4 regions of the Streptomyces sp. NPDC102490 genome follow, and region 2 is predicted to be linked to each of the others. Evidence: riboswitches for the same ligand, from Rfam matches in the RefSeq annotation. Region 2 holds a riboswitch; each other region holds the start of a gene.
What was found. A riboswitch is a leader RNA that binds a small molecule or an ion and turns the genes downstream of it on or off. The one in region 2 is predicted to bind cyclic di-AMP.

Region 1 (5,642 bases), on a different contig from region 2:
GCCAGCAGCAGGGTGAGGACAGCCGCCCAGAACGGACCGGCGGAGAGGTTGTACGCCGCGGTCACCGCGGGCGGCGCCGGTGCGAACAACTGGGCGCGGACCGTCCCGAAGACCGCGGCGGCACCGAGGACCAGAGCCGTCAGACAGCACAGCAGCACGGTGGCGACCAGGCACTGCCACACCCACAACCCGACCACGGGGTCCCGCTCGGGCCACGCGGAACGGGTCAGCGCGCGCGGCACCGGCACCGCGGCGGTCACGGCGACGACGAACAGCAGGAGCAGGCAGACGGTCATGCCACTGGCTCCGGATCCTGGTCGAGGATGGGCGGCTCTGGCTGTACAGGGGCTGTGCTGGGCCGGGCCGTGCGCGGACACCGCCCGACGCCAGTATGACGGGGCCGGGTGGCGGGAGTCAGGTGTCGACGGGCACGGGTTCCGGAATGGGTGCCCCCACCGACCGGTCGGCGGGAGCCTCCCGACCGCACGCGTCGCCGCACGCCGCCGGGGGCACTCCTCGCGTCCGCGTGGCCGCATGTGCCGCCGGGGTCTCGCTCGCGTCCGCGTGGCCGCATGTGCCGCCGGGGTCTCGCTCGCGTCCGCGTGGCCGCATGTGCCGCCGGGGTCTCGCCCGCGCCCGCGTGGCCGCATGTGCCGCCGGGGTCTCGCCCGCGCCCGGTCAGACGTCCCGGCCGACCACCCGCCCGGTCACCTCTCCCAGCCCCACCCGGACCCCGTCCGGTCCCGGGGCCCAGGCCGTGAGGGTCACCACGTCCCCGTCCTCCAGGAACGTCCGCTTGCCGTCGGGCAGTTCCAGCGGGTCGCGGCCGTTCCAGGTCAGTTCGAGCAGCGATCCCCGCTCCCGCTCGGCCGGCCCGCTCACCGTGCCCGAGCCGTAGAGGTCGCCGGTGCGCAGCGAGGCGCCGTTGACCGTCATGTGGGCCAACTGCTGGGCGGCCGTCCAGTACATGGTGGAGAACGGCGGCTCGGAGACGACGTGGCCGTTGAGGGCGACGGAGATCCGCAGGTCGTAGCCGCCGGGGCCGTCCTGGTCGTCGGCGGTGTCGTCCAGGTAGGGCAGCAGCTCGTGCGTGCGCTCGGGCGGCGCCACCCGCGCCTCCTCCAGCGCGTCCAGCGGGGTGATCCACGCCGACACCGACGTGGCGAAGGACTTGCCGAGGAACGGGCCGAGGGGCACGTACTCCCACGCCTGGACGTCCCGCGCGGACCAGTCGTTGAGCAGGCAGAGCCCGAAGACGTGCTCGCGGAAGTCGCCGAGCGCCACCGGACGGCCCGGTGCGGACGGCACCCCCACGACGAAGCCGACCTCGGCCTCGATGTCGAGGCGTACGGAAGGGCCGAAGACGGGAGCGGCGTCGGCCGGTGCCTTGCGCTGCCCGGACGGGCGTACGACGTCGGTGCCGGACACGACGACCGTGCCGGAACGGCCGTGGTACCCGATCGGGAGGTGCTTCCAGTTCGGGGTGAGGGAGTCGGCGGCGTCGGGGCGGAAGATCTGGCCGACGTTGCGGGCGTGGTGCTCGGAGGCGTAGAAGTCGACGTAGTCGGCGACCTCGAAGGGCAGGTGCAGGGTCACCGACGACAGCGGATGGAAGAGCGGTTCCAGGACCTCGCGGTGGGAGGGGACCGTCACCCACGCCGTCAGCGCGCGCCGCACGTCCGACCACGCCGTCCGCCCGGCCGCCAGCAGCGGGTTGAGGGTGGGCCGTGCGAGCAGGGAGGCGTACGGCGAGCCGAGAGCGTGGGCCGCCGCGCCCGCGTCGAGGACGTGGTCGCCGAGCCGGACGCCCACCGTCCGGTCGCGCGAGCCGGGGATCGAGAACACGCCGTACGGAAGGTTGTGCGGACCGAAGGGATCGCCCTCGGGGACATCGAAGGGGGGCATCAGGTGCTGCCTCGCTTTCGTGCTCGCCATGTGCGCCGTGCGCGCCGTGTCTGCGTGGTCGGGCCACACGTTACGGCTGACCCACCGGTCTTGGGCAGTGCGACCGGAGGTGGCGGCGCCCGGGACGGGATCTTGACGCGGTGGTGTGCACGGGGACCGGTGTACAGGCCCTGACCCGGCTTTAGCCGATGATGTGTCAGGTTTTGGGCAGGATCGGGCGCACTCGTGCATCCTCATTCCAGTTCGAGCGCATTCGCTACGCCCTCGTTCGGAAGCGGTCACGGGTGAGTCGGACGGGTGCGGTGTCCGTATTCTCTGATCATGGACCGCACCGCATATTCCCTCGTCGCCACCGACCTGGACGGCACGCTGCTCCGCGGCGACGACACCGTCTCCGACCGGTCGCTGGCCGCGCTGGCGCGGGTCGCCGGGGCGGGGGCGCGGCACCTGGTGGTGACGGGGCGGCCGGCCCCCCGGGTGCGCCCCCTGCTGGACCGGCTCGGCGGCACGGGACTCGCGGTGTGCGGGCAGGGCGCGCAGGTGTACGACGCCGGGGCGCACCGGATGCTGTGGTCGGTCACCCTGGACCGGGAGCTGGCCGAGACCGCGCTCGGCAAGATCGAGGCCGAGGTGGGCCAGGTGCACGCCGCCGTCGACCAGGACGGCGTCGACGGCCTGACGCTCATCGAGCCGGGCTACCTGATGCCCCACCCGACGCTGCCCGCGGTGCGCGTCGAGCGGCGCGAGCAGCTGTGGTCCAGGCCGATCAGCAAGGTGCTGCTGCGCCACCCCGAGCTGACCGACGACGAACTGGCGACGACGGCGCGCGCGGTGGTCGGTTCCCTCGCCACGGTCACCATGTCGGGGCCCGGCACCGTTGAGTTGCAGCCCTGCGGCATCACGAAGGCGACCGGCCTGGCGCTGGCCGCCGAGCACCTGGGCCTCGACCGGCGGCGGACGCTCGCCTTCGGGGACATGCCCAACGACATCCCCATGTTCCACTGGGCGGCCCGCGGCGTCGCCATGGCCGGCGCCCACCCCGAACTCAAGGCGGTGGCCGACGAGGTCACCACGACGAACGAGGACGACGGCGTGGCCGTCGTCCTCGAGCGGATCTTCGGTACCTCTTAGGCGAGGACCGGGCGGCGTACGGCTCAGTACGCGCTGAAGACGTTGTCCATCGAGCCGTAGCGGTCGGCCGCGTAGTTGCAGGCGGCGGTGATGTTGGCGACCGGGTCGTACGGGTCCCAGGAGGTGCCGGGCACGTGGTACGCCTGGAAGGTCGGGTCGATCACCTGGAGCAGACCCTTGGACGGGGTGCCGTTGACGGCGTTGATGTCCCAGTTGTTGATGGCGAGCGGGTTGCCGGAGGACTCCCGCATGATGTTGCGGTGAATGCCCTCGTAGGTCCCGGGGATGCCGTGCTGGGCCATGATGGCGAGCGACTCGCGGATCCAGCCGTCGAGGTTGTCCGGGTACGTCGTGGCCGCCTTGGCGGCGGTCGTGGCGGCGGCCGGGGTGGCCGCGGAGGCGGTGGTGGCGCCGATGAGCGGCAGCGCGAGCACCGCGGCGCCGGTGCCGGCCACCGCGAGCTTGCGGACGAGGCGGCTGGTGCGGGCGTGACGGTTCTGACCGTTGGCAGACATGTGTCCCTCTCCTTACGCCTACGAGGTGAGCTGTCGGGTTCGGGCGGGGAGGTGCCCGGCCGCGCCCCTGACGGGTACGGCTTCACCCCGAGCCGCTCCGGTGGTGACCGGTGCGGCGACTTACCTGGGTCCCCCGCTCCTGCCGGCGAGTGTGTTGGGTGGATGACTGTGCGACGGGCGGTGGCAGGATTCGGCGTCCGCCCGACAGGCCGGGAACGTATGCGAGAGCACATGTCCGGAACAAGTGCAGGAATCACCCAACGTGCCTGTTGACCTTGGTCTGAGGCGTTTGAGGCTCTTGATCCTTTGCTGTTGCCAAGCCTCAACTGGCTTGCGGGGCAAAGGGAGGGCACAGGTTCGGGCGGGGTTGCCTGCGGGCGGCCCGGAGTGAGCCAACTCACTGGCCTCAGTAAGCACGGCAAAACGGGCATTCGACTCAACTAGGCGCCAACCGGCCGCAGGTGGGGACGGCTTCGGGTGTCGAGCGGCGGGAGGAGGGAAGCGGGGTGGGGAGTGGACCGCCGGGGAGGCGCCTGCCGGTCCTGCCGGGCGGCCGTACGCGGACCGGTGCGAGCGGGTGTGCGCGGGCCGGTGCGTGTGGGCCGTTGCGCGCGGACCGGTGCGGGCCGGTACGGGCGCGTGTGGCGATCGGGTGACGTTCTCGAAGTGCGGGCCGTTGGGAGGAGTGGTGGGATCTTCGGTGGCGGCTTCCGGCCCGTCCGCCCTCCTGATCCGGCTCGTCCCCTCTGGCGATATCAATCAAAATCTGCTCATATCACCTGATCAAAAACATACCGTTCATGATCCGATACCGACCAGCCTGTAACGGTGGGCGCTAGCGGTGATCGAAACGTGACCGGATACGCTGACTTGAGTGGTGGCAGCGACCTATCGACAAACCAGGTAATCGCCAGTAGACACCAGCAGACAGGAGACCCCTCGTGACCGTCGTCGGGCCGTTCGGGCTGAGCGTGCGGGACCAGGCTCTGGAAGCCGATGTCCAGGCCGGATTGGTTGCTGTCGAGGAAGGGTTGCTCGAGGCAACCAAAAGCGAGGTGCCGTTCATCACGGAGGCCGCCCAGCACCTGGTGCGGGCCGGCGGGAAGCGGTTCCGGCCGCTGCTGGTGATGCTCTCGGCCCAGTTCGGCGACCCCTACGCCCCCGGGATCGTGCCCTCGGCCGTGGTGGTGGAGCTGACCCACCTCGCCACGCTGTACCACGACGACGTGATGGACGAGGCCGCCGTGCGGCGCGGGGTGCCCAGCGCGAACACCCGCTGGGGCAACTCGGTCGCCGTCCTCACCGGTGACTTCCTGTTCGCCCGCGCCTCGCAGATCCTCGCCGACCTCGGCCCCGAGGCGGTCCGTGTCCAGGCCCTCGCGTTCGAGCGGCTGGTCACCGGCCAGATCCTGGAGACGGCCGGCCCGCAGGACGGCCGCGACCCGGTCGACCATTACCTGGACGTGCTGGGCGGCAAGACGGGATCGCTGGTGGCGGTCTCCTGCCGGTTCGGCGCGATGATGTCCGGCGCCGACGAGACGGTGGTCGACGTGCTGACCCAGTACGGCGAGCGGCTCGGTGTCGCCTTCCAGCTGGCGGACGACGTCCTGGACATCGCCTCCGACTCCGACGAGTCCGGCAAGACGCCCGGCACCGACCTGCGCGAGGGCATCCCCACCCTGCCCGTGCTGCGGCTGCGCGAACGGGCGGCCCGGCGGGGGCTCGCCGAGGACGTCGCGCTGTGCGAGCTGCTCGACTCCGACCTGAGCGACGACGCGCGGCACGCCGAGGCGCTGCGCCTGCTGCGCGCCCACCCCGCGCTGGAGCAGGCCCGCAAGGACACCGTCCGGTACGCCAAGGACGCCCGGGCCGCGCTGGCCCCGCTGCGGGAGTGCGACGCGAAGGCCGCGCTGATCGAGCTGTGCGACGCGGTGGTGCACCGGGCCGGCTGACGGCCCTGCGGCCCGTGGCGCGCCGTCCGTCGCTCGTCGCCCCCTACGGGCCGGTGGACCCGCCGCCCCTCCGTGTCATCCCGCAGGAGTAGGCGGAGTTGAGCCCGCGGTCTGACGCTTGTGCTCCGGTGATTTGGTC
Region 2 (5,642 bases):
CTCCGCGCGGTCGCCGATGCCGCGCTTGGGGACGTTGAGGATGCGGCGCAGCGGCACCGAGTCCTCCGGGTTGGCCAGGACGCGCAGGTAGGCCAGGACGTCCCGGACCTCCTTGCGCTCGTAGAAGCGGACGCCGCCGACGACCTTGTAGGGCAGGCCGGTGCGGATGAAGACCTCTTCGAAGACACGGGACTGGGCGTTGGTCCGGTAGAAGACGGCGACGTCCCCGGCCTTGGCCTCGCCCGCGTCGGTGAGGCGGTCTATCTCGTCGGCGACGAACTGCGCCTCGTCGTGCTCGGTGTCGGCGACGTACCCGGTGATCCGGGCGCCGCTGCCCTGGTTGGTCCACAGGTTCTTGGGGCGGCGGGACTCGTTGCGCTCGATGACCGCGTTGGCGGCGCTGAGGATGGTCTGGGTGGAGCGGTAGTTCTGCTCCAGGAGGATCGTCGTCGCGTCCGGGTAGTCCTCCTCGAACTGGAGGATGTTGCGGATGGTGGCGCCGCGGAAGGCGTAGATCGACTGGTCGGCGTCGCCCACCACGCACAGCTCGGCGGGCGGCACCTCGGCCTCCGGCGGCACGTCGACGGGGTGCTCCGAGGGCACGCCGACCAGCTCGCGCACCAGGGCGTACTGGGCGTGGTTGGTGTCCTGGTACTCGTCGACCAGGACGTGCCGGAAGCGGCGGCGGTAGTGCTCGGCGACGTCCGGGAAGGCGCGCAGCAGATTGACCGTGGTCATGATCAGGTCGTCGAAATCGAGGGCGTTGGCCTCGCGCAGCCGCGACTGGTACATGGCGTACGCCTGGGCGAGGGTCTTCTCGAAGCCGTCGGCGGCCTGGGCGGCGAAGTCCTCCTCGTCGATCAGCTCGTTCTTCAGGTTGCTGATCTTCGCGCTGAACGACTTCGGCGGGAAACGCTTCGGGTCCAGGTCGAGGTCGCGGCAGACCAGCGCCATGAGCCGCTTGGAGTCGGCGGCGTCGTAGATCGAGAACGACGAGGTGAAGCCGAGCTTCTTCGACTCGCGGCGCAGGATGCGGACGCACGCGCTGTGGAAGGTCATCACCCACATCGCGTGGGCGCGCGGGCCGACGAGCTGCTCCACGCGCTCCTTCATCTCGCCCGCGGCCTTGTTGGTGAAGGTGATCGCGAGGATCTGGCCGGGGTGGACGTTCCGCTCGGCCAGCAGGTGGGCGATGCGGTGGGTGAGCACGCGGGTCTTGCCGGAGCCGGCACCGGCCACGATGAGCAGCGGGGAGCCGGAGTGGACGACGGCGGCGCGCTGGTTGTCGTTCAGCCCCTCCAGGAGCGCGGCGGCGTCCAGGGCGGGGCGCGGGGCGCCGTCCCGGTAGTGGGTGTCCCGGTCCGGGGGCGCGTCGAACTTCCCGCCGAACAGATCGTGCGGGACCTGCTCCGGTCCGTGATCGTCCTCGGGCGGCGGCGGGGGTTCCTCCTCGTGACCCCGGGGGGTCTGGAGGCTCGCCAGGAAGCTGTCGTCAAAGAGGCTGCTCATCGCTCTCCGAGTCTAGGGCGCCCCACCGACAACCCGGTGCCACCCCGGAAAATGCCCCGGCACTCCTGGGCCGGGCACGCCCCGCGACCGGCCGCGACACGAAGAGTGACGCCCGCCACCTGCGCAAAGGCGCCCGCGCGGAAGGTCACGAAAATGTATCGGGCATATCACCCACCAACCTTCACAGCGGCCACACGAGTTGGCTACGGTGCGGGCAGGCCGCTCGACCCCCTCCGGCGAACCTCGCCGGGCCGCGCGGCCTCCGCCGAGTCCGGCCTGCCCGCACGGCAGCCGGAGCCGGGGACCCAACCGAGACTTTGGGGTGAATCGGCCGCACCGCCCTCCATGAGGGACGGACCCGCCGTAGGGCAACCCTTCCGAACCACCGCCCGAACCCGACAGCTAACCCGGTAGGCGGAGCACTGGAAGGAGTCGCCTCCTTGGCGTCGCACCGCAAGTCGCGTCCCACCGGCACCCGCGTCGCGGGCATACGGACCCCGGCCCTCGCCACCGCGGCCCTCACCTCCGTCGCCCTGCTGTCCCAGACGGCGAACGCCACGCCGTCGGACGACCGGCCGACCCTCGAAGAGGTCGAGAAGAAGGTCGACGACCTCTACCGCCAGGCCGGGTCGGCGACCGAGAAGTACAACGCGGCCAAGGAGAAGACCTCCAAGCAGCGCAAGAAGGTCGACACCCTCCTCGACGACGTCGCCCGGCGCACCCAGAACCTCAACGACGCGCGCGAGGAGCTGGGCTCCTTCGCCTCCGCCCAGTACCGCACGGGCGCCTCGGTCCCGGAGACCGCGACCCTGCTGCTCGCGGACTCGCCGCAGGACTACTTCGACCAGAACCAGCTGATGAACCGGCTCACCGGCCGGCAGAAGAGCGCCGTCGACGACTACGTCACCCAGCAGTCCGAGACGATGAAGAAGCGCCGGGAGGCCACCGAGAGCCTCGAGACGCTCACCGACGCGCAGACCGACCTCAAGACGGCCAAGTCGACCGTCCAGAAGAAGCTGGCCACCGCGCGGGAGCTGCTGTCGGAGCTGACCGCCGAGGAGAAGGCCCGGCTCGCGGCGATCGAGAAGAAGAAGCAGCAGGAGGCCGCCCGCAAGGCCGCCGAGCTGGCGAAGCAGCAGACGGCGCGGGAGGCGGCCGAGCGCGAGCGGCGGGAGGAGGCCGCCCAGCAGCAGGAGAGCGGCGCCGGAACCGGCGGTACCGGTTCGTCGGGGTCGTCGGGCTCGTCGACGCCGGACACCTCCAACGGCACCAAGGCGGAGAAGGCGATCGCCTTCGCCCGCGCCCAGATCGGCAAGCCGTACGTCTGGGGCGCCACGGGCCCCGGCTCCTACGACTGCTCGGGCCTCACCCAGGCCGCCTGGAGGGCCGCGGGCGTGAGCCTGCCCCGCGTCACCTACGACCAGGTCAACGCTGGCACGACCGTCTCGGTCTCCCAGGCGCAACCCGGTGACCTGGTCTTCTTCTACGACGACCTCAGCCACGTCGGCCTGTACATCGGCGACGGCATGATGATCCACGCCCCGAAGCCGGGCGCGTACGTCCGCGAGGAGTCGATCTTCTACGACGGAGAGTCGTCGATCCACAGCGTGGTGCGCCCGGCCTGATCCTCGGGGGTCTCTAGCATCGGGCGCATGTCATCGGCCACCCATCCCTCCGCGCTGCGCACCTGGTGGGCGCAGCGTCCACCGGCGGCCGGGGCCGCGGTGATGGCGACCGGCATCGTGTCGGTCGCCCTGCATCTGACCGGCCGCGAGGTCCTGTCCCGGACCGCTCTGGTCCTGGCCTGCACCGCCTGGCTGATACTGGCCGCGAACTTCGTCTACCTGCTGCTCGCCGACCGGGCGCAGTGGGTACGGCGGGCCGGGACGCCGGGGGCGCTCACCGCCGTCGCCGCGACGACCGTGCTCGGCACCCGTTTCTCGCTGCTCGGCTGGTCGCTCCTGGCGGCGGTGCTGCTGGCGCTGGCGGTCGTGCTGTGGCCGTGGCTGCTGTACCTGGTGGTGCAGCGCTGGGGGCGGCGGATGCCCGGGGCGGTCTTCCTGAGCTGCGTGGCCACGGAGGGGCTCGCCGTGCTCGCCGCCACGCTGGCCGCGGCCACCTCGACGCCCTGGCTCGCGCACGCGGCGCTGGTGCCGTTCTGGCTGGGGATCGTGCTCTACCTGATCGCGCTGTTCCGCTTCGACCTGCGGCAGGTGGCCCGTGGCTCGGGGGACCACTGGGTGGCGGGCGGCGCGCTCGCCATCTCGGCCCTCGCCGGCGCCAAGCTGCTCGCGGCGGCCGGGACCGGCATGTACCTGTGGAACGCGGACGACCAGGCCGTCCTGCACGACGTGACCGTCTTCCTGCTCACGCTCGACCTGGCCTGGTACGCCGTGCTGCTGGCCGCCGAGATCGCCTGGCCCCGCCTCCGCTACGACGTGCGCCGCTGGTCGACCGTCTTCCCGCTCGGCATGACGGCGGCGGCGACGCTGTCCGTGGCCGTGGCCGTCGACGTCCCGTGGCTGGACGTGCCCGGCCGGGCGCTGCTGTGGATCGCGGTGGCCGGGTGGCTGGCGGTCGCGGCGGGGGCGGTCGTCCGGGCCCGGGCCGGGCTGCGGTCCGCGGCAGCGGACTCCGGGGCGGCGGTCAGGTCCACAGCACCGCGATGAAGATGTTCACCAGGGTCAGCGCGCCGACCAGGCCGAACAGCGGCTTGTCCACCTTCTCGTCGTCGCGCTTCACGTAGACCAGGCCGAGGATCACGATCAGCACGGCGAGCTTCACGCCGATCTTGACGTTGTCGACGGCGTAGTCCTGGGCCTGGTTGAGGCCGACCAGGACGGCGCCGGTGACCAGCATCGTCAGCGCGCCGTGCAGCATCGCGGGGGTGAACCGGGCCGCGCCCCGGCCCATCGCCTTCATCTGGGTCAGGAAGCCGCCCAGGAGCGCGGCGATACCGATGATGTGCAGGCCGACGAAGAGGTGGATGAGTACGTCCATGAGGCCGGAGCCTAATGAGGGCGTGGGCGCGCCCGGACACCGGCCCGCCCCGGCGCTCCATAACAGCTCACGTTCCCCATCCGCCTCCGATCCGGCATATCGGTCATCACCCTGCGTGAAGGCGACGGGCCCTGGAGCTGGTTGCGGTCACATACGGTCGCCGCACGATCCGCTGCCGCCACTTCCGTGCATCCCGTCACCGGACCGTTACCGACCCGCCTAGCGTCCTGGCCCAGGCGGCCGGAGCGGACCGGCGCCGACCCGGCACGGGCCGGAGTCGAGTCGTACGGAAGGACGTGGATCGCAGGTGGGAACGCACCGCAGGCCGCGACAGCGCGCGACGGGCGGCGGCAGAGCACGTACGGCGGCCACGATCACCCTCGCGGGCGCGGCCACCGCCACGGGCCTGGGCGGGACCGGACACGCCGATCCGCAGCCGACGGCGGCGCAGGTCAGGGCCAAGGTGGACAAGCTCTACCAGGAGGCCGAGGTGGCCACGGAGAAGTACAACGGCGCGAAGGAGAAGGCGGACGCCGCCGAACGGCGCCTGGAGGAGCTGCGGGACGAGGCCGCCCGCAAGGAGGACCGGCTGAACTCGGCGCGGGAGGCGCTGGGTTCGGTCGCGGCGGCGCAGTACCGCAGCGGCGGCCTGGACCCGGCGCTGCAACTGGCGCTCTCGTCCGACCCGGACCGGTATCTCGACGGCGCCGCGTTCGTCGAGCGGGCGGGCAGCCGGCAGACGGCCGAGGTGGGCCGCGTACGCAAGGAACTGCGGGAGATCGAGCGGCTGCGCGGGGCCGCCCGCGTCGAGGTCTCCTCGCTGAAGGCGCGCCGGGCCGAGCTGAAACGTCACCGCGAGACCGTCACCGGCACGCTGGAGTCGGCCCGCCGCCTGCTGTCCCGGCTGACCGCCGAGGAACGCGCCCGCGTCGGCGACGGAACGGGCGATCGCGCCTCCCGCGCCGCTTCCGCCGGCTCCCGGGAGGGCCTGTCCGCCGCCGCGAAGGCCCCCGACTCCCGCGCCGCGGCGGCCGTGGCCTACGCCTACCAGAAGCTCGGCAGCCCCTACGTGTGGGGCGCGACCGGCCCGAACGCCTTCGACTGCTCGGGCCTCACCCAGGCCGCCTACCGCG
Region 3 (5,642 bases), on a different contig from region 2:
CGCTGGCCTCGGAGGCGGCGTGGGCGACGGCGAGGGAGACGCCGAGGATGGCGTTGGCGCCGAGCGAGCCCTTGTTGTCGGTGGCGTCCAGGTCGAACATGGCCTGGTCGATCAGGCGCTGCTCGGTGGCGTCGTAGCCGACCAGCTCCGGGCCGATCTGCTCGATGACGGCCAGCACGGCCTTCTCGACGCCCTTGCCGAGGTAACGGCTCTGGTCGCCGTCACGGAGTTCGATGGCCTCGAAGGCACCGGTGGAGGCGCCGGAGGGAACGGCGGCACGACCCGTGCTGCCGTCGTCGAGGCCGACCTCGACCTCGACCGTGGGGTTGCCTCGGGAGTCCAGGATTTCCCGGGCTACGACGACGTCGATGGACGGCACGAGCATCTCCTTCTTCAATGTGACGCTTCGGTGTGACGCGCGGGTCCCGCAGGACCGCGGCGGCTCTGCGGGACCGAGCCTAACCGGCTCCGGGCGATCGGCCAGCCGATCGCCCACCCGCTGGACAGAACCGAGAGTAAATTGTTTCCGAACGGAACAAAGACGTTTCCGGAAACCGGGACGGAACCGGGGGCGGGCCCCGGCGGGGGCGCGACGCGAAAAACCCGCCCCGGTGCGTACGGGGGGAACACGCACCGGGGCGGGAAGTCGCGGGAGCCGCCGCCGCTTACTTGAGGTGCAGCTGCTGGCCCGGGTAGATCAGGTCGGCCTGGTCGACGATGTCGTCGTTCAGCTTGAACAGCTTGGCCCAGCCGCCCTTGACGTCGTGCTCCGCGGCGATCGAGCTGAGGGTGTCACCCTTGACGACCTTGTACTCGCCGTCGCCCTTCTTGACCTTCTTGCCGGTCGGGGTGGTGACGGTCTTCTTCTCGGCCTTGTCGGTCTTCTGCTCCGCGGCCGGACGCTCGGAGGAGCGGGAGGCCTTCTGCTCGGTGGAGCGCTCGGCGGTGGAGCCGCTGCTCTGGCTCTGGGAGCTCTGCGAGCTCTGGGAGCTGCCGGAACCGCTGTCCTGCGAGCCGCCACCGGTGTTCGCGGCGCCCGACAGGCCGGTGCCGCAGACCGGCCAGGCACCCTTGCCCTGGCCCGCGAGCACCTTCTCGGCGATCTGGATCTGCTGGGACTTGCTCGCCTGGTCGGCGGTGGAGGCGTACTGCGTACCGCCGTAGGCGGCCCAGGTGGAGGCGGAGAACTGCAGACCGCCGTAGTAACCGTTGCCGGTGTTGATGGACCAGTTGCCGCCGGACTCGCACTGGGCGACGGCGTCCCACTCGGACGTGGTGGCGGCGGAGGCGTTGCCGGCCGCCATCAGCGGGGCGGCGACGGCGGCACCGGTGACGCCGGCGACGGCGATGACACGGGTGGCCTTGGACGGACGACGGTGCTTGCCCTTGCCGGAAAACAGCATGGTTGATCCCCTCACCGACGCCTGCGAGGTGAGCTGTCGGGTTCGGGCCGGTTGAGTTGCCCGGCCGGGTTCCTCGCGGAACTCGGCTCCACCCCTAGCCGCTCCGGCTCAACTGCCCGGTGTGGCGCTTACCTTGGGTCCCCCGCTCCTGCCTTCGGCGCTTGACGCGACGACTGTTCCCGTACGGCCGCTGGCAGGATTCGGCGTTGCGACTGTCGGGGCCCGCGGTGGCGAGCGGTCATGACCGTAGACACGCACTCCGCGGTTTTTCAAAGACGATCACGGCTTCTGAGACCTATCTCTCACGAGATCCAAAAGGGACATACAGTCTCTAACCGTGACGTGAACTCCCCCTACTTTTCGCCCGATTCGCCCGTGACCGTGAGCGTCTGACCGGGCAGGATGTGGTCGGGGTCGGCACCGACGACCGCCTCGTTGCCGGCGTAGAGCGCATGCCATCCGCCGTCGACGTCAAGGGAGTCGGCGATGGCCCACAGACTGTCGCCGGTGCGGACGACGTAACGGTCGCCTCCGGCGTCCCGCGCGCCACCGTCGCGCGAGGCGTGCCGCCCCGTCGCCGTGTCCGTGCGGCCCTCCTTCGCGGCGCCCTCGTCCGCGCTGTCGCCGCGGTGCCGCCCGTCGCCGGACGAGCCTTCGGTCTCCCGCGGTTCGGCACGGGCGGAGGAGTCGGATTCGGGGGAAGTGTCCGACTTGGTGGAGGGGTCGGCGTGACCGGACGCGCCGCCGGAACCGTCGGACGACGTGTCAGACGAGGACGAAGAAGAGGGCGAAGGGGACGAAGAGGACGCCTCGGGCGTCGACTCCGCCGTCCCGGTCGAGCCGGACGTTTCGGTCGAGCCGGATGACTCGGACGACGGGGACGACTCGGGCGATCCGGTGGTCGTGGGCGAGCCGGACGACTTGGTGGTGTCCGCCTCCCCCGAGGTGTCCGAACCCTCCGACGCCCCGTCACCGGCCGCGTCCGAGCCGCCGCCCGTGACCCCGGAGTCGTTGCCCAGGCCGGCGAGCAGACCGCAGGTCGGCCAGGCGGCGATGCCCTGGGCCGCGTGTATCTTCTCGGCGATTCTTATCTGCTGGGAGCGACTGGCCCGGTCGGCACTGGGGGCGTAGTCCAGGCCGCCGTACTGCTCCCAGGCGTCCTGGGACAGTTGCAGGCCGCCGTAGTAGCCGTTGCCGCTGTTCTGGCTCCAGGCGCCGCCGGTCTCGCACTCGGCCACCTGGTCCCAGGCCGCCGAGTCGGCCGCGTGGGCGCCGGTGGCGCCGAGCAGCGGGATCGCGATGGCGGAGCCGGTCACTCCGGCGGCGACGACCAGGGCGGGTGCCTGGCGGGGGCGGCGGTGACGACCGTTCCCGGAGAGCATGCGACGACCTTTCACGAGACGACGGGGGGTCACGTGGCGGATGACGCTCGACACCACGTTGATCCGTGAACGTATAGGGAGATCATCGGTTGTCACAAGTTCATGCCGCGCAGATCACGTGAAGATCACAGAGTTGAGCGCGTGTCACTTTTGCGTCGTCGACGGACCGTTGCCGGCCGATGACGCGAACGGCGTGAACGCCACCGGCAAGGTGCGCAGACCTCGCATGATGAGGCCGCCGCGCCAGCGCAGTTCGGCCGGGTCCGCGGCGAGGCGGAGGTCCGGCAGCCGGGTGAGGAGCGTGGCCAGCGCCGTCTGCCCCTCCAGCCGGGCGAGCGGGGCGCCGAGGCAGTAGTGGATGCCGTGGCCGTACCCGAGGTGCTGGCTGTCGCGGCGGGCGAGGTCGAGGGTGTCCGGGTCGGAGAACCGCTCCGGGTCCCGGTCGGCGGCGGCGAGGACGACGAGGACGGGGTCGCCGGCCGCGACGTCCTGGCCGCCGATGGTCAGCGGCCGGGTGGCGAAGCGCCAGGTGGCCAGCTCCACCGGGCCGTCGTAGCGCAGCAGTTCCTCGACGCCGGTCTCCAGCAGGCCGCGCTCCCCGGCGGCGAGGGAGGTCTGGAGCCGCGCCCGCTGCTCGGGGTGGGTGAGCAGGGCGTAGGTGCCGTTGCCGATGAGGTTGACGGTGGTCTCGAACCCCGCGAAGAGCAGGATGAAGGCCATGGCCGCGGCCTCGTTCTCGGTGAGGTGCTCGCCGTGGTCCGAGGCGCGGATCAGACCGGAGATGAGGTCCTCGCCGGGAGCCGGCTCGGGCGGCAGCGCGGCGCGCTTGCGGTGGATGAGCTCGGCGAGGTAGCCGCGCATCTTCTTCACCGACCGGGCGACACCGCCCCGCGGGCCGCCGCCGTGACGGATCATCATGCCCGCCCAGTCCCGGAAGTCGTCCTGGTCCTCGCGGGGGACGCCGAGCAGGTCGCAGATGGCGTAGATGGGCAGGGGGAAGGCGAAGTCGTGGATCAGGTCGGCGGAGCCGGTGGCGGCGAACCGGTCGATGAGGCCGTCGGCCAGCTCCTGCACCCGGGGCGCGAACTCGGCCACCCGGCGGGGCGTGAACGCCTTGCTGACCAGTCGGCGCAGCCGGGTGTGGTCCGGCGGGTCGATGTTCAGCAGGTGGGTCATCAGCTCGGCCTTCCGCTCTCCCGGAATGCCGGTCTTGCCCTTGGCGTGCGCGGGCTCGGCGTGGTGCGCCGGGTTCTTGGACAGCCGCGGGTCGGCGAGGGCCTGCTTGGCGTCGGCGTATCGGGTGACCAGCCATGCCTCCACCCCGCTGGGCAGCCGCGTGCGGTGCACGGGGGCGTGCTCGCGCAGCCAGGCGTAGGCCGGGTAGGGGTCGCTCGCGAACTCCCAGGTGAACAGCTCGGGGGCGGGACCGGCGGCGGGGCCGGGGACGGGCGGGCGGCCGGTCATCCCTCGACCGCCCTGATCGCGTCCCGGTAGGCGCGGGCCGCCGCTCTCAGGGCCGCCTCGGGGTCGGTGCCCTCGGACTCGGCGCGGGCGGCGAGGGCGAGCAGTTCGTAGCCGATGCCGTCGCCGGAGGGCAGCGGGACGTCGAGGCCCGCGGTGCGGACGCGGGAGGCGAGCTTGGCGGCGAGGGCGAGGCCGGGCTGGCCGAGGGGGACGCCCTCGGTGACCGAGGTGCGCTGCTTCTCGGCGGCCTTGGTGCGCAGCCAGTGCTCCCGGACCTCCTCGGGGGTGTCGGCCGTCGCGTCGCCGAAGACGTGCGGGTGGCGGTGGATGAGCTTGTCGACGATGGTGCCGGCCACGTCGTCCACGGAGAACGGGGCGTCGGGGTCCTCCTCGGCGATGCGGGCGTGGAAGACGACCTGGAGCAGTACGTCGCCCAGCTCCTCCCGCAGCTCGTCGCGGTCGCCGTCCTCGATGGCCTCGACGAGTTCGTACGCCTCCTCGATGGCGTACTTGGCCAGGCCCTGGTGGGTGCGCCGGGAGGACCAGGGGCATTCGACGCGGATGCGGTCCATGACCTGGACGAGGTCGAGGAGGCGGGCGCCCGGGAGGTCGTAGGAGGCGGGGAGCAGTTCGAGGTCGGGCATCGGGACGCGGCCGGAGCCGGCGAGTCGGGCCAGGCCGTCGGTGAGCGCGGGGTCGCCCTCGCCGGTCGCGACGACCACCGCGGTGCGGCCGCCGGCGCAGGCGTCCACCAGCTCCTCGGCGGTCGGGGCCGCCTCGTCGACCCGGATGCCCGCCTCGCGCAGGTACGGCAGCTGGGGGTGGGCTCCGTCGGCGCACAGGACGCGGTCGGCGGTGCGCAGGGCCTGCCAGGCGGGCCAGGACAGCAGGCCGGGGGCGACGCGGTGGCTGGTGGTGAGCAGCACGATGCGGCCCTGGTCGGGGGCGGTCGCGCCGGCGGTGGTTGCGTTCACTCTCCGAACCTAACGCACGCCGCCGACGGCCCCCCGAGTTGTCCACAGGGGGCCGTATCGCCGCAGGTCGGTGCGGTTACGCCGGCTGCTGGGAGCCCGCCGCCGTGATCTCCCGCACCCATGGCGTCCGGGTGTCAACGCGGCTGCTCTTCTGGACGTCCCAGGTGCCGTAGCGCGGGTTGAGGTCGACGTCGAGCTTCTTGGAGGCCGCGGACAGGGCCTGCCAGAACTCGGGGCGGCTGGTGTCGGTGCCGAGGCCCTGGGCGAGCTTCTGGGCCTCGAGCTGGACGAGGAGGTTGTCGTCGAGGCGGTCGGGGGCGACGCCGTACTGCTGGAGCCACGCCGTCTCCAGCTGCTCGGGCCCGCCGGCCTGCTTCTCCAGCTCGCCGCGCATGTCCTGCACTTCCTTGCGGCTGACG
Region 4 (5,642 bases), on a different contig from region 2:
GAGGAGGAGGTCCCGGCCCGTGCCCTGATGGCGGCCTACCGCCTGCCGGAGGACGGCACGCGCGCGTGCGACGCGGCCGACCTGGCCCTGACCGTCCTGGGCGGCGGCGAGTCGTCCCGCCTGTACAACCGGCTCGTACGCCGCGACCGCACCGCCGTCGCCGCCGGGTTCGGCCTGCTGCGGCTCGCCGGGGCGCCCTCCCTGGGGTGGCTGGACGTGAAGACGTCCGGTGACGTGGAGGTCCCGGTCATCGAGACGGCCATCGACGAGGAGCTGGCCCGGTTCGCCGAGGAGGGCCCCACGGCCGAGGAGATGGAGCGCGCCCAGGCCCAGCTCGAGCGCGAGTGGCTGGACCGCCTGGGCACGGTCGCGGGCCGCGCGGACGAACTGTGCCGGTACGCCGTCCTGTTCGGCGACCCGCAACTCGCCCTCACCGCCGTGCAGCGGGTCCTCGAGGTGACCGCACAGGAGGTCCAGGAGGTCGCCAAGGCCCGCCTGCGCCCCGACAACCGCGCGGTGCTCGTCTACGAGCCCACCGCCCCCGCCGACGAGACCGGCGCCGACCCGACCGACGCCACCGACGAGAACGAGGAGGCGGCCAAGTGACCGAGCTCGCCACCATGGAATTCCACGCCCAGCCGCAGGCCGGCGAGCCCAAGCCGTGGGCGTTCCCCGCCCCCGAGCGCGGCCGCCTCGACAACGGCCTCACCGTGCTGCGCTGCCACCGCCCCGGCCAGCAGGTCGTCGCAGTCGAGGTGCTCCTCGACGCCCCCCTGGAGGCCGAGCCCGCCGGTCTCGACGGTGTCGCCACGATCATGGCGCGCGCCTTCTCGGAGGGCACCGACAAGCACTCGGCGGAGGAGTTCGCCGCCGAGCTGGAGCGCTGCGGCGCCACCCTCGACGCGCATGCCGACCACCCCGGCGTCCGGCTGAGCCTGGAGGTGCCCGCCTCGCGCCTGGCCAAGGCCCTCGGCCTGGTCGCCGACGCCCTCAGGGCGCCCGCCTTCGCGGACGGCGAGGTCGAACGGCTGGTGCGCAACCGGCTCGACGAGATCCCGCACGAGCTGGCCAACCCCTCCCGGCGCGCCGCGAAGGAACTCTCCAAGGAGCTGTTCCCGGCCGACTCGCGCATGTCGCGCCCGCGCCAGGGCACCGAGGAGACGGTCGCGGCCATCGACTCGGCCGCCGTACGCGCCTTCTACGAGCGGCACGTCCGCCCCGCCACGGCCACCGCGGTGGTCGTCGGCGACCTCACCGGTGTCGACCTGGACGCGCTGCTCGGCGACACCCTGGGCGCGTGGACCGGCTCGGCCGCCGAGCCGCGCCCCGTCCCCCCGGTGACCGCCGACGACCGGGGCCGGGTCGTCATCGTGGACCGTCCCGGCGCCGTCCAGACGCAGCTGCTGATCGGCCGCACCGGCGCCGACCGGCACGACCGCGTGTGGCCCGCGCAGGTGCTCGGCACCTACTGCCTCGGCGGCACCCTCACCTCGCGCCTGGACCGCGTCCTGCGCGAGGAGAAGGGCTACACCTACGGCGTACGGGCGTTCGGCCAGGTCCTGCGCTCCGCGCCGGACGGTACGGGCGCCGCGATGCTCGCCATCAGCGGGTCCGTCGACACCCCCAACACCGGTCCCGCCCTGGAGGACCTGTGGACGGTGCTGCGCAAGCTCGCCGCGGAGGGGCTCACCGACGCCGAGCGCGACGTGGCCGTGCAGAACCTGGTGGGCGTGGCGCCGCTGAAGTACGAGACGGCGGCGGCCGTGGCGAGCACGCTGGCCGACCAGGTCGAGCAGCACCTGTCCGACGACTTCCAGGCCACGCTCTACCGTCAACTGGCCGCCACGGGCACCGTGGAGGCCACCGCGGCGGTCGTGAACGCCTTCCCGGTGGACCGCCTCGTGACGGTCCTCGTCGGCGACGCGGCGCAGATCAAGGAGCCCGTCGAGGCCCTCGGTATCGGCGAAGTCACCGTGGTGGCCGCCGAGTAGCGACCCGCGCGCGGAGTGGCCCTGGTGACCGGAGTGTCACCAGGGCCGCCGTTTGTCCGGATTGGGGGAATGGCTGCCCGTCTGCCCTGTGGCGTGCGCTACAAAAAGCCTGTTGCGTTTGAGAATTGAACGCAGCCGCGTTTAGCGTCTTCCGGGCTGTTCGTCAGGCAGTGCGCCGCACCCGCGGCACCGGACAGTCATCGCCGAGTCCCCGTACGGCGCGAGCCAGGGGAGCCGGGGACCCAACGCAGTCCCTGGGGTGAATCGGACGCCCGCGCGCAGCGCGAGGGGGTCCGTAGGAGACCTTCCACCTCCGAACCCGTCAGCTAACCCGGTAGGCGAGAGGGAAGGAAAGGACAAGCCTCTACATGGCGTTCACGCGCGCCACCGGGAAGCACCGGCGCACCGGCCGGGTGCACCGCACCACCGCCCGCGCGGCGGGAGTCGCGGCCCTCGCCACCACCGGCGTCGTCGGCACCCTCGCGGCTCCCGCGCTCGCCGCCGAGCCCGCGGTGGAGCAGAGCGGACTCACCCCGGTCGTCACCATCGGCGACTCCGTCGCCGACGAGATAGACGCCCAGGCCCTCGCCCAGCAGCAGGCGGCCGCGGACGCCGCCGCCCGCGAGGCGGCCCGGGAAGCGGCCCGCGAGCGGGCGGCCGAGGCGGCCAAGCAGGCGCGCGAGGCCAAGGAGCGCGCCGCGCGGGAGGCGGAGCGCAAGCGCCTCAACACCTTCGTCGCGCCGATCACCGCCTCCTACGTCTCCACCGCCTACCAGGCCGGCAGTTCCCTGTGGTCCTCCGGCAGCCACACCGGCATCGACTTCCACGCCTCCAGCGGCACGACCGTGCACGCCGTGGGCGTCGGCACCGTCGTCGAGGCCGGCTGGGGCGGGGCGTACGGCAACCAGGTCGTGATCAAGATGCACGACGGCACGTACACGCAGTACGGGCACCTGTCGTCCATCGGCGTCTCGGTCGGCCAGTCGGTCGAGCCGGGCCAGCAGATCGGCCTCTCCGGCGCCACCGGCAACGTCACCGGACCGCACCTGCACTTCGAGGCCCGTACGAGCCCCGAGTACGGCTCGGACATGGACCCCGTCGCCTACCTCCGCTCCCACGGCGTGAACGTCTGACAGAGACGACGTCCGAAAGCCCCGGCTTCCCGAGCCGGGGCTTTTCGCATTTAATATCGCTTGATTGGCCTGGGTTCGTGCGGCACACGTCAATCACCGGGTTTCACGGGGGTCAAGGGGAGGTCGCTCATGCGTATTCCGGCGCATTCGGTGTGCACGGCGATCCGGGACGACATCGTCTCCGGTGTACACGGCCGCGGGAGCCGGCTCACCGAGGAACTCCTCGCCCGCCGCTACGGCGTCTCCCGCGTCCCCGTCCGCGAGGCCCTGCGCACGCTGGAGGCCGAGGGTTTCGTGGTGACCCGGCGGCACGCGGGCGCGTGCGTGGCGGAGCCGACCGAGCGGGAGGCCGCCGACCTCCTGGAGACGCGCACGCTCCTGGAGCCGCTCGGGGCCTCCCGGGCCGCCCGGCGGCGCACCGAGGCCCACCTCAAGGTGTTGCGCGGCCTGGTCAGACTGGGGCAGGAACGGGCCAGGCAGGGCACCGGCGAGGAACTGCGCTCACTGGGCGGCTGGTTCCACGAGACCCTCGCCCGGGCGGCGGACAGCCCCTCCCTGACGGCGCTGCTGACCCAGCTCCGCCACAAGATCGCCTGGATGTACGTGGTGGAGGCGCCGGTCGGCCCGGTGGAGTACTGGGCGGAGCACGGCGCGATCACCGACGCCGTGGCCCGGGGCGACGGCGAACGCGCGCGGGCGCTCATGACCCTGCACATCGAGCGGTCGGCGTCCGCGCACCGGCTGCGCTTCGCCTCCGGCGGCGGGCGGACGGAGAGTGTGAGGAATGCGCAACATCCCGTAAACACGGCGGGCCCGCGTCGGTAACGCGGGTGCCGTATACAAAGGGCGGGGAATTCCGTCCGGTGTTTTCCGCTGCCCCGTAAAGAGGATGAACAACGGGCGGGCGAGCCGAAGGAGCGGAGAAACGGACGCGAAAAGAAACGAAAGGCCCGTCCGGTGTCCCGGAGGGCCTTTCGGTGCTGCTGTCCGCAGGGCTCGGACGGTCGCTCAGACGGTCTCGGGAAGCTCCTCGAGCCCCTCGGCGACCAGCTTCGCCAGCCGGTCCAGGGCGGCCTCCGCGCCCTCGGCGTCGGAGGCGAGGACGATCTCCTCGCCCCCCTGGGCGCCGAGGCCGAGGACGGCCAGCATGGAGGCCGCGTTGACGGGCGACCCGTCGGCCTTGGCGATCGTCACCGGGACGCCTGTGGCCGTGGCGGCTCGGACGAAGATGGAGGCGGGGCGGGCGTGGAGACCCTCGGCCCAGCCGACGTTGACGCGGCGCTCAGCCATGTGATGCTGCCCTTCAGGTGTTCAGGGGGTTGAAGTTGTCTAGACCAGGTTGTCTAGACCAGTTTCCCACATCGTGAAGCAAGCCGGGACGACCGCGTGCGCCGTCCCGTGCGGTGCTCGGACCGCGGCCTCGGTCCGAGCTCGTGCCCCCACAGACTGCCCCGCGCCGTTGTCGGACGCGAGCCGTACTCTGGGGCCCATGCAGACCTCGTCGGACCGGCACGAGTACCCCGCCCACTGGGAAGCCGACGTGGTGCTGCGCGACGGCGGCACCGCGCGCGTCCGCCCCATCACCGTTGATGACGCCGAGCGCCTGGTCAGCTTCTACGAGCAGGTGTCCGACGAGTCGAAGTACTACCGCTTCTTCGCGCCGTACCCTCGCCTGTCCGCGAAGGACGTCCACCGCTTCACGCACCACGACTTTGTGGACCGGGTGGGACTCGCGGCCACCATCGGCGGCGAGTTCATCGCCACCGTACGCTACGACCGGATCGGGGCCGGCGGAACACCCGCCACCTCCCCGGCCGACGAGGCCGAGGTCGCCTTCCTCGTCCAGGACGCCCACCAGGGGCGCGGCGTCGCCTCGGCCCTCCTGGAGCACATCGCCGCCGTCGCCCGCGAGCGGGGCATCCGCCGCTTCGCCGCCGAGGTGCTGCCCGCCAACAACAAGATGATCAAAGTCTTCATGGACGCCGGGTACACCCAGAAGCGGAGCTTCGAGGACGGAGTGGTCCGCCTGGAGTTCGATCTCGAACCCACCGACCGCTCGCTCGCCGTGCAGTACGCGCGCGAGCACCGCGCGGAGGCCCGTTCCGTCCAGCGGCTGCTGCAGCCCGGCTCGGTCGCCGTCGTCGGCACCGGCCGCACCCCGGGCGGCGTCGGCCGCAGCATCCTCGGCAACATCCGGGACGCGGGGTACACGGGCCGCCTGTACGCCGTGAACAGGGCCTTCCCCGAGGACCAGAAGCACCTCGACGGGGTCCCCGCGTGCCGCTCCGTGCGCGACATCGACGGGCCGGTCGACCTCGCCGTCGTCACCGTGCCCGCCGAGCACGTCCCCGACGTCGTCACCGAGTGCGGTGAGCACGGCGTGCAGGGGCTGGTGGTGATCTCCGCCGGATACGCCGACAGCGGCCCCGACGGACGCGAACGCCAGCGCGCCCTCGTGCGGCACGCGCGCACGTACGGCATGCGCATCATCGGGCCCAACGCCTTCGGGATCATCAAC

Region 1: another riboswitch for cyclic di-AMP. It lies ahead of ACIRGB_RS32260 (transglycosylase SLT domain-containing protein); the one in region 2 lies ahead of ACIRGB_RS02945 (NlpC/P60 family protein).
Region 3: another riboswitch for cyclic di-AMP. It lies ahead of ACIRGB_RS14745 (transglycosylase family protein); the one in region 2 lies ahead of ACIRGB_RS02945 (NlpC/P60 family protein).
Region 4: another riboswitch for cyclic di-AMP. It lies ahead of ACIRGB_RS28830 (M23 family metallopeptidase); the one in region 2 lies ahead of ACIRGB_RS02945 (NlpC/P60 family protein).

The regions. Positions count from the first base shown of each region.
Region 1 covers NZ_JBIWJU010000016.1:95,753-101,394, reverse strand. The annotation lists gene ACIRGB_RS32275 (M56 family metallopeptidase) at 1-296, opposite strand, end outside; gene fahA (fumarylacetoacetase) at 679-1,905, opposite strand; gene ACIRGB_RS32265 (HAD family hydrolase) at 2,227-3,036, shown strand; gene ACIRGB_RS32260 (transglycosylase SLT domain-containing protein) at 3,060-3,551, opposite strand; cyclic di-AMP (ydaO/yuaA leader) riboswitch at 3,553-3,709, opposite strand; gene ACIRGB_RS32255 (polyprenyl synthetase family protein) at 4,493-5,503, shown strand.
Region 2 covers NZ_JBIWJU010000001.1:644,309-649,950, forward strand. The annotation lists gene pcrA (DNA helicase PcrA) at 1-1,509, opposite strand, end outside; cyclic di-AMP (ydaO/yuaA leader) riboswitch at 1,763-1,943, shown strand; gene ACIRGB_RS02945 (NlpC/P60 family protein) at 1,950-3,134, shown strand; gene ACIRGB_RS02950 (tellurite resistance/C4-dicarboxylate transporter family protein) at 3,162-4,178, shown strand; gene ACIRGB_RS02955 (hypothetical protein) at 4,156-4,509, opposite strand; gene ACIRGB_RS02960 (NlpC/P60 family protein) at 4,817-5,642, shown strand, end outside.
Region 3 covers NZ_JBIWJU010000006.1:85,506-91,147, forward strand. The annotation lists gene eno (phosphopyruvate hydratase) at 1-379, opposite strand, end outside; gene ACIRGB_RS14745 (transglycosylase family protein) at 666-1,403, opposite strand; cyclic di-AMP (ydaO/yuaA leader) riboswitch at 1,407-1,573, opposite strand; gene ACIRGB_RS14750 (transglycosylase family protein) at 1,757-2,785, opposite strand; gene ACIRGB_RS14755 (cytochrome P450) at 2,930-4,249, opposite strand; gene ACIRGB_RS14760 (nucleoside triphosphate pyrophosphohydrolase) at 4,246-5,223, opposite strand; gene ACIRGB_RS14765 (SurA N-terminal domain-containing protein) at 5,300-5,642, opposite strand, start outside.
Region 4 covers NZ_JBIWJU010000013.1:194,022-199,663, reverse strand. The annotation lists gene ACIRGB_RS28840 (M16 family metallopeptidase) at 1-606, shown strand, start outside; gene ACIRGB_RS28835 (M16 family metallopeptidase) at 603-1,991, shown strand; cyclic di-AMP (ydaO/yuaA leader) riboswitch at 2,183-2,347, shown strand; gene ACIRGB_RS28830 (M23 family metallopeptidase) at 2,360-3,124, shown strand; gene ACIRGB_RS28825 (GntR family transcriptional regulator) at 3,254-3,949, shown strand; gene ACIRGB_RS28820 (HPr family phosphocarrier protein) at 4,133-4,414, opposite strand; gene ACIRGB_RS28815 (GNAT family N-acetyltransferase) at 4,614-5,642, shown strand, end outside.